DNA from 2 places in the Ruicaihuangia ninglii genome. Region 1 is predicted to be linked to the other one. Evidence: predicted binding sites of a transcription regulator. Region 1 holds the regulator's gene; the other holds the start of a gene.
What was found. The regulator HrcA, encoded in region 1, represses chaperone genes, less so after heat shock. The targets are predictions, from matches to a motif close to TTNGCACTCGNNNNNNNCGAGTGCNAA.

Region 2: a site for HrcA is predicted at 3,962-3,988, ahead of GO591_RS12420 (Hsp20/alpha crystallin family protein). Genes of this name have one in related genera too.

The regions. Positions count from the first base shown of each region.
Region 1 is NZ_CP046619.1:1,709,937-1,715,854, forward strand. It holds gene GO591_RS08165 (response regulator) at 1-410, shown strand, start outside; gene GO591_RS08170 (DUF4097 family beta strand repeat-containing protein) at 456-1,322, shown strand; gene GO591_RS08175 (16S rRNA (uracil(1498)-N(3))-methyltransferase) at 1,324-2,046, opposite strand; gene dnaJ (molecular chaperone DnaJ) at 2,061-3,164, opposite strand; gene hrcA (heat-inducible transcriptional repressor HrcA) at 3,164-4,192, opposite strand; gene GO591_RS08190 (DUF4870 domain-containing protein) at 4,361-4,741, shown strand; gene GO591_RS08195 (DUF4870 domain-containing protein) at 4,817-5,173, shown strand; gene GO591_RS16040 (DUF222 domain-containing protein) at 5,298-5,783, shown strand; partial or broken gene GO591_RS16120 (DUF222 domain-containing protein) at 5,836-5,918, shown strand, end outside.
Region 2 is NZ_CP046619.1:2,547,598-2,553,515, reverse strand. It holds gene GO591_RS12450 (ABC transporter ATP-binding protein) at 1-184, shown strand, start outside; gene GO591_RS12445 (hypothetical protein) at 234-671, opposite strand; gene GO591_RS12440 (MGMT family protein) at 750-1,058, opposite strand; gene GO591_RS12435 (MGMT family protein) at 1,055-1,585, opposite strand; gene GO591_RS12430 (GNAT family N-acetyltransferase) at 1,595-2,047, opposite strand; gene GO591_RS12425 (NADP-dependent isocitrate dehydrogenase) at 2,146-3,360, shown strand; gene GO591_RS12420 (Hsp20/alpha crystallin family protein) at 3,478-3,903, opposite strand; gene GO591_RS12415 (FAD-dependent oxidoreductase) at 4,145-5,647, opposite strand; gene GO591_RS12410 (FAD:protein FMN transferase) at 5,644-5,918, opposite strand, start outside.

The DNA of each region.
Region 1 (5,918 bases):
TGCTCTCGCAGTACGTCGAGGAACGCTACGCGAGCGAGCTCATCGCCGGCGGGACAAGCGGTTTCGGCTACGTACTCAAGGACCGGGTCGCCGACGTCGACGAGTTCCTGTCCGCCGTGGACCGGGTCGGTTCAGGCGGCACCGCCCTCGACCCGGAAGTGGTTGCTCAAATCGTGCTGCGCTCACGCCGCACCGACGGGCTGGACCGGCTCACCGAGCGGGAGCGCTCCGTGCTCGCCCTGGTCGCGGAAGGTCGCTCGAACAGCGCGATCGCGGCCGCACTCTTCATCGGTGAAGGCTCAGTCGAGAAGCACATCACCGCGATTTTCCAGAAACTCGATCTCCCCGCCGAGGACAGCGGAAACCGCCGCGTCCTGGCCGTCCTGCGCTACCTCGACAGCGCCCGCTAAGCCCGACACCAAGCCCGCCAAGCCCGACACCAAGAAAGAATGACAATGACTACCCCAACCACACCGACCACGCCAGCGCCCGAACCGGTCCCCGCGTCGCCGCGCTCCAAGAACCGAGGCCTGCGGATCGCACTGATCGTGATTGGCTCCGTGATCATCGCGGGCATTCTGATCTCCAGCGTGGTCAACATCGTGATGGCGATGAACCGGACGGATGCCTCAGGCACCTACACCGTCGAGGAGGAGTTCACCTCGGTCGACATCGAAGCCGACATCAGTGACGTCACCGTGAGCTTCGGCGATGTCGGGAATGCGCGCATCGAGTTTCGGCAGGGTGACTCCGCACGCAACATCGCCTTCTCGCAGCAGGTGAATGGCGATGAACTCAGCGTCAAGGTCCTCGCTCGCGGCGGTCTGTGGTGGCCGTTCGGTGACGGCAACTTCTTCGGTGGCGACTCCCCGACGCTCGACATCGTGCTGCCCGAAGCCATGGCCGACGGCTCGCTCGACCTCGCATTGGACGCCACCGCCGGTGACGTCAACCTCGACGGTGAGTACGCCGCCATGCGGATCGACCTGACCGCGGGCAACCTGGATCTGACCGGATCGGCGACCGACCTGTCGATCGACTCCACGGCCGGGAACATCGACCTCGACACGATGAGCGCCCAGACGGTGGACATCAGCTCCACCGCCGGCGACGTTCGAGTCGACCTGGCCACACTGCCCGACGAGTTCGAGATCGCGTCGGTTGCAGGCAACCAGACCGTGTGGCTGCCAGAGGGCGACTACGACATCGATACCGACACCACAGCGGGCAACGTGACCGTCGACGTGCCGAGCAACCCGGACGCTGCGCTCAGCTACTCGTTCAGCTCCACGGCCGGCAACATCGAGATCAACGAACGCTGAGTCACCAACGCCCGAGCCGTGCATTGAGCACGGCCAGGGCGGCCGGGCCGGCCGTCGACGTGCGCAGCACCTCGGATCCGAGGCGCACCACGTCGGCGCCGGCCTCCTGGAAGACGCGGAGTTCCTCATTGGAGACTCCGCCCTCAGGACCGACCACCAGCATCACGTCGCGGTCATCGAGCTCGAGTTCGGTGAGCGCGATCTGGCCGGTCGGGTCGAGCACGATCATGCGCTCGTCCCGGCCGGCCAATTTCTTCGTGCTGTGCAGGTCATCCACCTTGGGCAGCCAGGCGCGAATCGACTGTTTGGTCGCCTCGCGCACGATGCTCTCCCAGCGGGCGCGGCCCTTAACCGCCTTCGTCGCATCCCAGCGGCTGATCGACCGTTCCGCGGCCCAGGGCACAACCCGGTCGATGCCGAGTTCGGTTGCGGCCTGCACGGCCATCTCGTCCCGGTCGCCCTTGGCGAGGGCCTGAGCGAGCGTGATCCGCGGTGCCGGAGCCGTGGTGTGCACGACCGTGTCGGCGCGCAAGGTGAGGCGGGTGGCATCCGCTTCGGTGATCTCGCCGGTGACCACCAGGCCCTGTCCGTTGCCGATCGACAGGCTCTCGCCCACCCGCATCCGGCTGACGGTGACCGCATGCTTGGCCTCCGCACCGGTGAGCTGGACGCTTCCGCCGGGGGTCACCTCGATGAGCGACTCGTTGAGGTAGAAGTGCGCCACGGGTCAGGGCCGGATCAGAGGTTCAGGAAGCGGTCGCGCAGTTTGGCGAACAAACCCTGCTGGAAGTGCGCGAGCTGCGGCGCCTCACTCTTGTACTTGCTCGCGAACTGGCGGATGAGTTCTTCCTCTTTGCGGTTCAGCTTGGTCGGGGTGACCACCTGGATACCGATCCGCAGGTCGCCGCGACCGGACCCGCGCAGGTGGCTGATACCGCGATCGGGAATGGTGATCACCTCGGCGCTCTGCGTTCCGGGCCGGATGTCGACCGTGACTTCACCGTCAAGCGTCTTGAGGGTGACCTCGGTGCCGAGGATCGCGTCGACCATCTCCACTTCAAGAGTGGCCAGCAGGTCGTCGCCGTTCCGGCTGAAGGTGTCGTGATGGCGCACCTTGATCTCGAGGTAGAGGTCGCCGCGCGGACCGCCGGCCTGACCGACCTCGCCCTGGCCGGGCATCTGCAGCCGCAGCCCGGTGTCAACGCCGGCCGGGATGTCGACGGGAATCGTGCGGCGTGCGCGCACGCGTCCCTGGCCGGCGCAGGTCGGGCACGGGTTCGGGATGACGGTGCCGTAGCCGCGGCAGGTGCCACACGGGTTCGAGGTCATCACGTTGCCGAGCAGGCTGCGCACGGAGCGCTGAATGCTGCCGGTGCCGTGGCAGATGTCGCAGGTGACCGGGGAGGTTCCGGGCGCGCAGCACGACCCGTTACAGGTCTCGCAGAGCACGGCGGTGTCCACTTCAATGTCCCGGCGGGTGCCGAAGATCACCTCGTCGAGGTCCACCTCGACGCGAAGCAGGGCATCCTGACCGCGCTCACGCCGCGACCGCGGTCCGCGGCCACCGCCCGCACCCGCGCCGAAGAAGGTCTCGAAGATGTCGCCGAAGCCGCCGAAACCTTGGCCACCGAAGCTCGGCTGCGGACCCAGGTCGTACTGCTGACGCTGCTGCGGGTCGCTGAGCACGTCGTACGCGTGCGTGACGAGCTTGAAGCGCTCGGATGCATCCGGGCTGGGGTTCACGTCGGGGTGCAATTCCCGAGCGAGCCGCCGATAAGCCTTCTTGATTTCGTCAGGGGTCGCGTTTCGGTCGACTCCGAGAACGTCGTAATGGTCTGCCACTACCTGGTTTCCTCACCGAGCAGCCGCGAGAGATAGCGGGCCACTGCCCGCACGGCTGCCATGTTGTTTGAATAATCCATTCTTGTTGGCCCGATCACGCCGAGCCTCGCCAAAGCGCCACCGGATGCCGCGTAGCCACTAGTCAGTACCGACGTGTCGGACAGGCCGAACTCGGCGTTCTCCCGTCCGATGCTGACGGTGACGGCCTGGGTGTCTATCTCCAGTTCGTGGAACAGCTTCAGCAGGGTCACCTGTTCCTCGATCGCCTCGAGCACAGGATAGAGATTTCCACTGAAATCCTGCTCGGTGCGCACGAGGTTCGCCGTGCCCGCCATCACCAGGCGGTCGTGGCGGTTCGCGGCGACCTGTCCGATCAGGCCGGCGGCAACCTGACGGATCACCGTCGCCCGCTCGGGAGCGAACAGCTCGGTCAGCGTGGAGAGTTCAGCGGAAGCCTCCGCGAGTCCCTTTCCACCGAGCACGGCGTTGATCTTGGCCCGCATCTCACCGAGGAAGGCCTCATCGACGCTGTCGGCCACTTCGATGATGTTCTGGTCGACCCGACCGGCATCCGTGATGAAGACGGTCATCAGCCGGTGAGTTCCGAACGGAACCAATTCGACGTGGCGCACTTTCGACGGGCCGAAGGTCGGGTACTGCACGAGGGCGACCTGGCTGGTCAGCTGCGACAGCAGCCGCACCGTCCGTCCCAGCACGTCGTCAAGATCGGCGGATTCACCAAGGAAGGTCTCAATGGCTGTGCGTTGCGCGGCGGTGAGCGGGCGCATGTCCGCGAGCTGGTCGACGAAGACCCGGTAGCCCTTGTCGGTCGGCACCCGGCCGGACGAGGTGTGCGGGGCTGCGATCAGCTCCTCTTCTTCCAGCAGGGCCATGTCGTTGCGGATCGTCGCCGCCGACACGCCGAACGCATAGCGTTCGACGATGGATTTCGATCCGACTGGCTCGCGTGAGGCGACGTAGTCCTGGACGATGACACGCAGTACTTCCAATCCGCGCTCGGAAACCATGCTCACCAACCCTTCGCCTTGGCACTCGTCTACGGGGACTGCTAATTCTACCGCGACACGCGCCGGGGCGGTCCATTGCCCCGCCATGGGGGCTGGGATTACCTTGTGAGATGACCGAAGCGACGGCCCTCAGCTGGTCGTTCGCACCGCATTTCCAGGAGGATGACAATGACTGACCAGCCAGCACAGCCCGTCACCCCGCTCACTGCGGAACAGGATAAGCAATGGGCATCCTTTGCCCACCTTGGCGGCATCCTGAGTTTCCTCCCCTCGCTGATCATCTACCTCGTGTTCAAGGACCGGGCGGCCTTCACCCGGCAGGAGTCACAGGAAGCCCTGAATTTTCAGCTCACGCTTCTGATCATCAATGTGGCGTGGTTCATCATCACGCTGGTCTTGACCGTCGTGACCTTCGGCATCCTTGGCTTCCTGGGGAACCTGAGCTGGATCGTGTGGATCGTCGGGGTGATCTTTTCCATCCTGGGTTTCATGAGCGCCAAGGACGGTGTCGCCTACCGCTACCCGTTCGCGCTCCGGATGATCAAGTAGATCGACGGTCACCATTAAGCAGGCAGGCCCTCGCGAGTCCGGGCGGAAGCCCGGACTCGCTGGTTTAATGAGCGCATGACGAACCCCTACCAGACGCCGCAGCCGCTCAGCCCCGCCGACGAGAAGCTGTGGGCGACACTGATCCACCTGGGTGGGATCTTCTTCAGCTTCGTCCCTGCGCTGATCGGATATCTGGTGTTCAAGGACCGTGGCCCGTTCGTGCGGGACCACGCGCGCGTGGCGCTGAACTTCCAGATCACGATGATCATCGCGTACATCGTCGGTGGCATCACCAGCATCCTGCTGATCGGGTTCTTGATCCTGGCCGCTGCCGGCATCCTCGTCGTCGTGTTCAGCATCATCGCCGCGATCACCGCGAACCGAGGCGAGTACTACAAGTACCCGCTGACCATCCCGTTCATCGGCCAGTAGCTGGTCGGTTGCTGGGTTGGGCATCTTCTCCTCCACAGGACCGGTTCGCGCTGGTTCCTAACAGGTGAAACCGCCTGCTGATCAGCGGAAACAGAATGTCGGTGGTTGCTGGTTCACTGCTTTTGTGACCACCAGAGAACACCCGCTCAGCCGGCCGGCACCGCGCCGCACCGGCGAACAGGCACTGCTGTCGCCGCGGGCGATCCTGGATGATCAGATGCACGACTTCATCGACGCGGTGGCCGAGGCGAGCGCCGATGTCGCCCGAGCGCAAGCCCGGCTGCTGGAACTGGTCGACCAAACCCGGCAGCACGCCGAACGCGTGGTGCACCTGTTCGTGCCACACGATGACCGGATGCGGAAAGCCGAACAGCAACGACTGGCCAAGATGGCATTCGCCGAGCAGATCGCGGCCAGCCTGCGCCTGCCCTCCGGCTCCGCGCAGCGGTTGATCGCCGAGGCCGAGGCGCTCACGCACGAGCTACCGGGCACGATGAGCGCGCTCCGGCGTGGCGAGATCAGCCTGCGGCACGCGCAGGTGATGGTCGACGAGTGCTGGCAGCTCGGCCGGCGGTACCGACCCGGGAGCCGACGCTGGGACCTCGGCTGAGGTTCGCCGGGCCGCGGTGGAAGCTTTCGAAGAGGCCACCTTGCCGGCGGCGATGAAGCTGACCGTGGCGAAGTTCTCCCGCAAGGCCCGGCAGCTCCGGGAGCGCATCCATCCGGAGACGATCCGGGCCCGCCG
Region 2 (5,918 bases), 840 kb from region 1:
GACGCTGCTCGCCGACCGCACCGCGGTCATCATCGCGCATCGGTTGTCGACCGTGGCGATCGCCGACCGGGTGCTCGTGATGGAGCACGGACGGATCATCGAGGACGGCACTCCCGAGGAACTGATCGCCGGAGAGGGCAAGTTCTCGAGGCTGCACGCCGCCTGGCGTGAATCGCTCGTCTAGCCCTCCCGGGAGCGAGCGTTCCGAGTTCTTGAACCAGGGAGCTTTGGGTTCAGCGAGACGAGTCGAGCGCTTCGATCAGGGTGACGTGCTGCTTGTTGACGAGCGCGACTCCCTCTTGCTCGATCAGCTTGATGAAGCGCGGCTCCGAATTGAGATAGTCCGTGAGCCGCGAACGATCCGGCGGCATCACGTACGCGACGTGCCCTCGCAGCCGCGCGCCTCCGATGAGAGTGATCTCCACTTCGTGCTTGGTCGGACTGGTGTGCTGGCCATCGTCCCCCTCCACCGAAGAGGCCACTCGCGCTACCGCGACCGACGTGCTGTGCAGGAAGAACACCGCGTTCGTGGACGCTTCGACGGCCGGGATGAATTCAGACTCGCCGTCGAGGAGGTCCGACAGGCGTTCGGCACCCGAATGCCGCGCGGCGAACTCGGCCAGAAACACCAGCACCTTTCGCGGTGTGCCGTCGGCGAGGACCAACTCCACGGGAGTTCTACGTTTGGGGACTCGGAGCTCTTGCATGGCGCTCAAGAGCGTAACACCAGGAGCCATCGTGCTCGCGACTCACGGCAGATAGCGGGCCTGACGCAGGTCTACGCGATAGCCGTAGTCGGTCTCGATCAGCGGCGTGCCCTCGGAGCGGAAATGGCTGAGCGCCCGCTGCTCGAGGCCGTCGGTGATGCGACCGGTGGCGTGCACAACGCGCCACCAGGGAATGTTGTCACCGTGTTGGGCCATCACCCGACCGACGCCGCGCGCTGCTCGGGATCCGAGAACCGCCGCGACATCGCCATAGGTCATCACCCGTCCGGCGGGGATGCTGTCGACGACGTCCAGTACCGCTGAGGTGAAGTCGTCGGCGTCGGGAATCATCCCTGGTGGTGCGGAGCTGCCTCGTTGTCGCTGCCCTTGCCTGCGTCGCTGCCCCGGAGGAGGGCGTCGAACGGATTAGCCGCAGCGGCGTCCTGAGCGGAAACCGGCTGAGCAGGGACCGGCTGAGCGGTGACATCGAAGTTCGAGACCTGTTCGGCAGGGATGTCCGCAGCCGGGTCGGCCAGGGCGGCCTCCAGGTTGCTGACCGCCTGCGGCTCGGGCGTCGCGACATCCAGTGCCACCGCGAAACCGAGCTCTGACGAGGACGGCCGAATCGGGGTGCCCTCGGTCAGGTACTGCTCAAGGGCCCGTGCGCTGAACTCAGCGCCGAACACCGGGATGCCCTCGTCGTCGGTGATGCGCCACCACGGCACACCGGAGTCCTTGTACTCGCGGAGCACCGTGCCGATCGCGCCGGTGTCGCTGTCGAGCATTTCCGCCACCTTGGAGATGCCGAGCGTGCGCCCGGCAGGGATGGAGACGGTGATTTCGATCACCCGAATCGTAAAACCTGTTGATTCAGCCATTAGCCCAGACTAGAGGGCGAAAGCGCCAATTTTCTCGCCATACGCCGTTTCGCCGACAACTTCGAAGCCCACAGTACGAAAGAACGACTCCGGTCCGTGCTCCCCGGAATCCCAGATTGCGTTCAAATGTGAGTACCCGCGGCGGCGTGCTTCATCGGCCAGGGCGAGCACCGCGAACGTGCCGATGCCGGCTCCCTGAGCGTCCGCGGCGACATGGATGCGCCAGACACAGCTGCGGAAGTACTCCTGCTCGGCATCCGGATCGAAATTGCCGCGGATGAACCCGACCACCTCGTCGCCGTCCAGCACCACCCGCGGCCAGGTCGTCGCCGGGTTGATGTAGGCATCGGCGATGGCGTACGAGGTCGGAACCACGAACGCCTCCTGCCCGGGCCGTAACGTCAGGCTGTTCGCAGCCACGATGTTCTTGGCGGACAGTTCTTCCAGTCTCAGCTCGCCCATGCAGACAGGGTAGCGGGAACCACCCTTCGATTATCTTGATGTCGAGATACTTTGCTGGGCCGGGTAGGATTGTCGCGGCCCAACGAGAGGAATCACCAGTGGCAAAGATCAAGGTCGAAGGCACCGTCGTCGAGCTCGACGGCGACGAAATGACGCGCATCATCTGGCAGAAGATCAAGGACAGCCTGATCTTCCCGTACCTGGACATCAACCTCGAGTACTACGACCTCGGGATCCAGCACCGTGACGAGACCGACGACCAGGTCACCATCGACGCGGCGCACGCCATCCAGAAGCACGGCGTCGGCGTCAAGTGCGCGACGATCACCCCCGACGAGGCCCGCGTCGAGGAGTTCGGCCTGAAGAAGATGTGGAAGAGCCCGAACGGCACCATCCGCAACATCCTCGGCGGCGTCATCTTCCGCGAGCCGATCATCATCTCCAACATCCCGCGCCTGGTTCCCGGCTGGAACAAGCCGATCATCATCGGCCGTCACGCGTTCGGTGACCAGTACCGCGCCACCGACTTCACCTTCAAGGGCAAGGGAACTCTCACCGTCGAGTTCACCCCTGAGGACGGCTCGGAGCCGCAGAAGTTCGAGGTCTATCAGGCCCCGAGCGATGGCATCGCGCAGGTGCAGTACAACCTCGACGCCTCGATCCGCGACTTCGCCCGCGCTTCGCTGAACTACGGGTTGACCCGCAACTACCCGGTCTACCTGTCGACGAAGAACACCATCCTGAAGGCCTACGACGGCCGCTTCAAGGACATCTTCCAGGAGATCTTCGACGCCGAGTTCAAGGAGGCGTTCGACGCCGCCGGTCTCACCTACGAGCACCGCCTCATCGACGACATGGTCGCCTCGGCCATGAAGTGGGAGGGCGGCTACGTCTGGGCCTGCAAGAACTACGACGGCGACGTGCAGTCGGACACCGTCGCGCAGGGCTTCGGCTCGCTCGGTCTGATGACCTCGGTGCTGGCCACGCCGGACGGCAAGGTCGTCGAGGCGGAGGCTGCGCACGGCACCGTGACCCGTCACTACCGCCAGCACCAGCAGGGCAAGCCCACCTCGACCAACCCGATCGCGTCGATCTTCGCGTGGACCCGTGGCCTCAACCACCGCGGCAAGCTCGATAACAACCAGGAGCTCATCGAGTTCGCGGCGACCCTCGAGGACGTTGTCATTAAGACGGTCGAGTCCGGCGCGATGACCAAGGACCTCGCACTGCTGGTCGGCCCGGAGCAGACCTGGCAGACCACCGAGGAGTTCCTCGTCACGCTCGACGAGAACCTCAAGGCACGTCTGGCGTAACGCTCGCTGCACCTATAGACGACTCGGCGCCCCAGTTGATACTGGGGCGCCGAGTCGTTTTTGGTGCGGGGCGGATGTCGCGGCATCCGCCCCTCGGAGATCGCTCCTCGACCGTGCTTACTCGACCGTGATCTCCGACTGCGCTGGCTTGTTCGCCTGCATGACCTCGACCTTGCGCGGCTTTGCCTTCTCGCTGACCGGGATCATGACGCTCAGCACGCCGTTGTCATAGTGCGCGCTGATCTTCTCGCGGTCGATGCCGTCGCCAAGGGTCAGCTGGCGCAGGAACGAACCGCCCATGCGCTCGCGGGTGATCCACTTGACGCCTTCCTGGCTGCGCACCGTGCGCTCGGCGCGGATGGTCAGCAGCTGGCCGTCAACGTCCACGTCGACGGAGCCCGGGTCGACGCCCGGAAGGTCGGCGGTGAGGACGTAGTGGTCTCCCTCACGGTAGAGGTCCATGGGCATCACGCGGGGGCTGCGGTCAAGCAGGGTGCCGGCGACGCGGTCCAGCTCACGGAATGGGTCAAAGTAGGTGGCCATCTTTGTGTCAACTCCTTCACGTCGAAAGTTGAGCCTCGGTGACTCAACTATTGAAATGTTAGCACTCGGTGTCGAGGAGTGCTAACGAGTCTTTCCTTCGAAAATGCTGAAAATTGGGGGCGCTTTGCTGCCACTGGCGGTGTGAGCGACTGAACCACTTCGGCGCGTTTGAGCCTGCGCGCGCAGGCTCAAACGCGACAATCTGGCTCAAACGCCAGCTAGATGGGTACCTCCGCTGGGATCAGTACCCGGCGAACAGGTCGGTGCGCAGGCGCCGGGCACCGGCCGCACGGACCACTCGGCGGATGCCGTCGACGAAGGCGGGCGAACCCGAGACATACGCGGCGCGCTCCGCGACATCCGGAACCGCCTGCCGCAGCCGGTCCGCGGTCAGATGTCCGGGGCCGAGGTACTCCCAGCCGTCGGGCAGGGCCGCAAATCGCTCCGGCGCGATTACCAGGACACGCGCACCGGATGCTGCCAGCTTCGGCGCAAACGCCAGCTCGTCAGCCGAGGACACCGAGTACACCAGCACGGCGTTGCGTCGCGGGCCGGCGCTGAGCTGGCTGACGAACGGCGTGACACCGATCCCGCCGGCGACCAGCAGCACCTTCATCGACTCGTCTCGGGGCAGCACGAAGTCGCCGCCGACGCCGGTGGAGCGAACGATCTCGCCCGGCGCGAGGTCCTGGAGCGCCAGCTTGAAGCTGGACGCCGGCTCGCTGATTTTCACGCCGATGGTGATCTCTTCCGGAGTCGCCGAGGTGATGCTGAACAGGCGGCGGGAACCACGCAGATCGGCACGGTGCGGCAGGAACAGTTCGAGGTACTGGCCCGGCGTGAATCGGGCTGCGCGCCTGGGCTTGAACGAGAACTCCCACGAGGTCGGCGTCAGCTGCCTGCGGCCCAGGAACTCCAGTGGCAGGCCGTGCCGCTGGCCGAAGAAGAAGGCGATCAGGTTGCCGACCAGCAGGGCCAGTTCCGGGGTGTTGTAGAGCCCGCCGATATTGAACGGCACGGCGAACACCACCGCGACGACGACAGCGATGAGAACCTGCTGCCACCGCCGCGGCGGCAAGGTCAACGGTTCGCTGAGCATGAAGCCGGCCAGGAAGACGATCGGGTAACTCGTGAAGGCCGTGACCAGCGCGGTGCCCGGATCAGTGCCGAAATCGACCAGCCGCGTCACCGTGATCATGGCGGCGACGACGGTGAAGGCCACACCGAGCAGCAGTTTGCGGGTGCGCCACAGCACGAGGAACGCCCCGATCGCCGCGAACGGCAGCAGCCAGGCGGTCGCGACCCACCACACGCTCGCGTTCAGCCCGGTGAAGATGGTGACCACGAAGGCGGCGATCGCCGCCGGGTTGAACACGTGTCGACCGCCGACCGCAAGCACGTATTTCGAGACGCTCGCGATGACGCCGGCCAGCGCCAGGGACCCGAGCTGAGGGAGGGCGGTGGTGGGGAAGAACAGGAAGAACAACAGCAGCGCGGAGATGAGCGACGACTGCAGGTGCGCGCGGGTGCGGAAGAGGCGGGCGAGCAGCCATCCGGATGCCGTGGTCGCCACGATCAGGACGGCCGCACTGGCCAGCATCGCCAGTGGATCGAAGCCGAGTTCTCCGGTGAGCGCCAGCACGAAGGCGACCACGGCCAGCACGCTGAGGATCACCAGGATAAGCAGGTACATCGAGATCCGGCCGGTGAACCGATCGAGCAATGCCCTCGCGCTCGTGGTCACGCGAATACCTCCCCCTGAAGTCCGGGAGACCAGTCCAGCCGCCCGTCGTCGAACATGCGCACGTACTCGAACTCGAACCCGTGCAGCCGCTCCGGCTCTGCGAAGAATAGCGCCGTGGCCAGGCCATCAGCGATGAGCGCGGCGTCGGCGATGACCCAGGTGGCAAGCACCCGCCGCGTGGGCAACCCGGTGGTCGCATCCAGAATGTGGTGCAACCGATCGCCCCAAGTGCGCCGGTTCGCCGCCGATGCGCACAGCGCGCGTGTGCCGA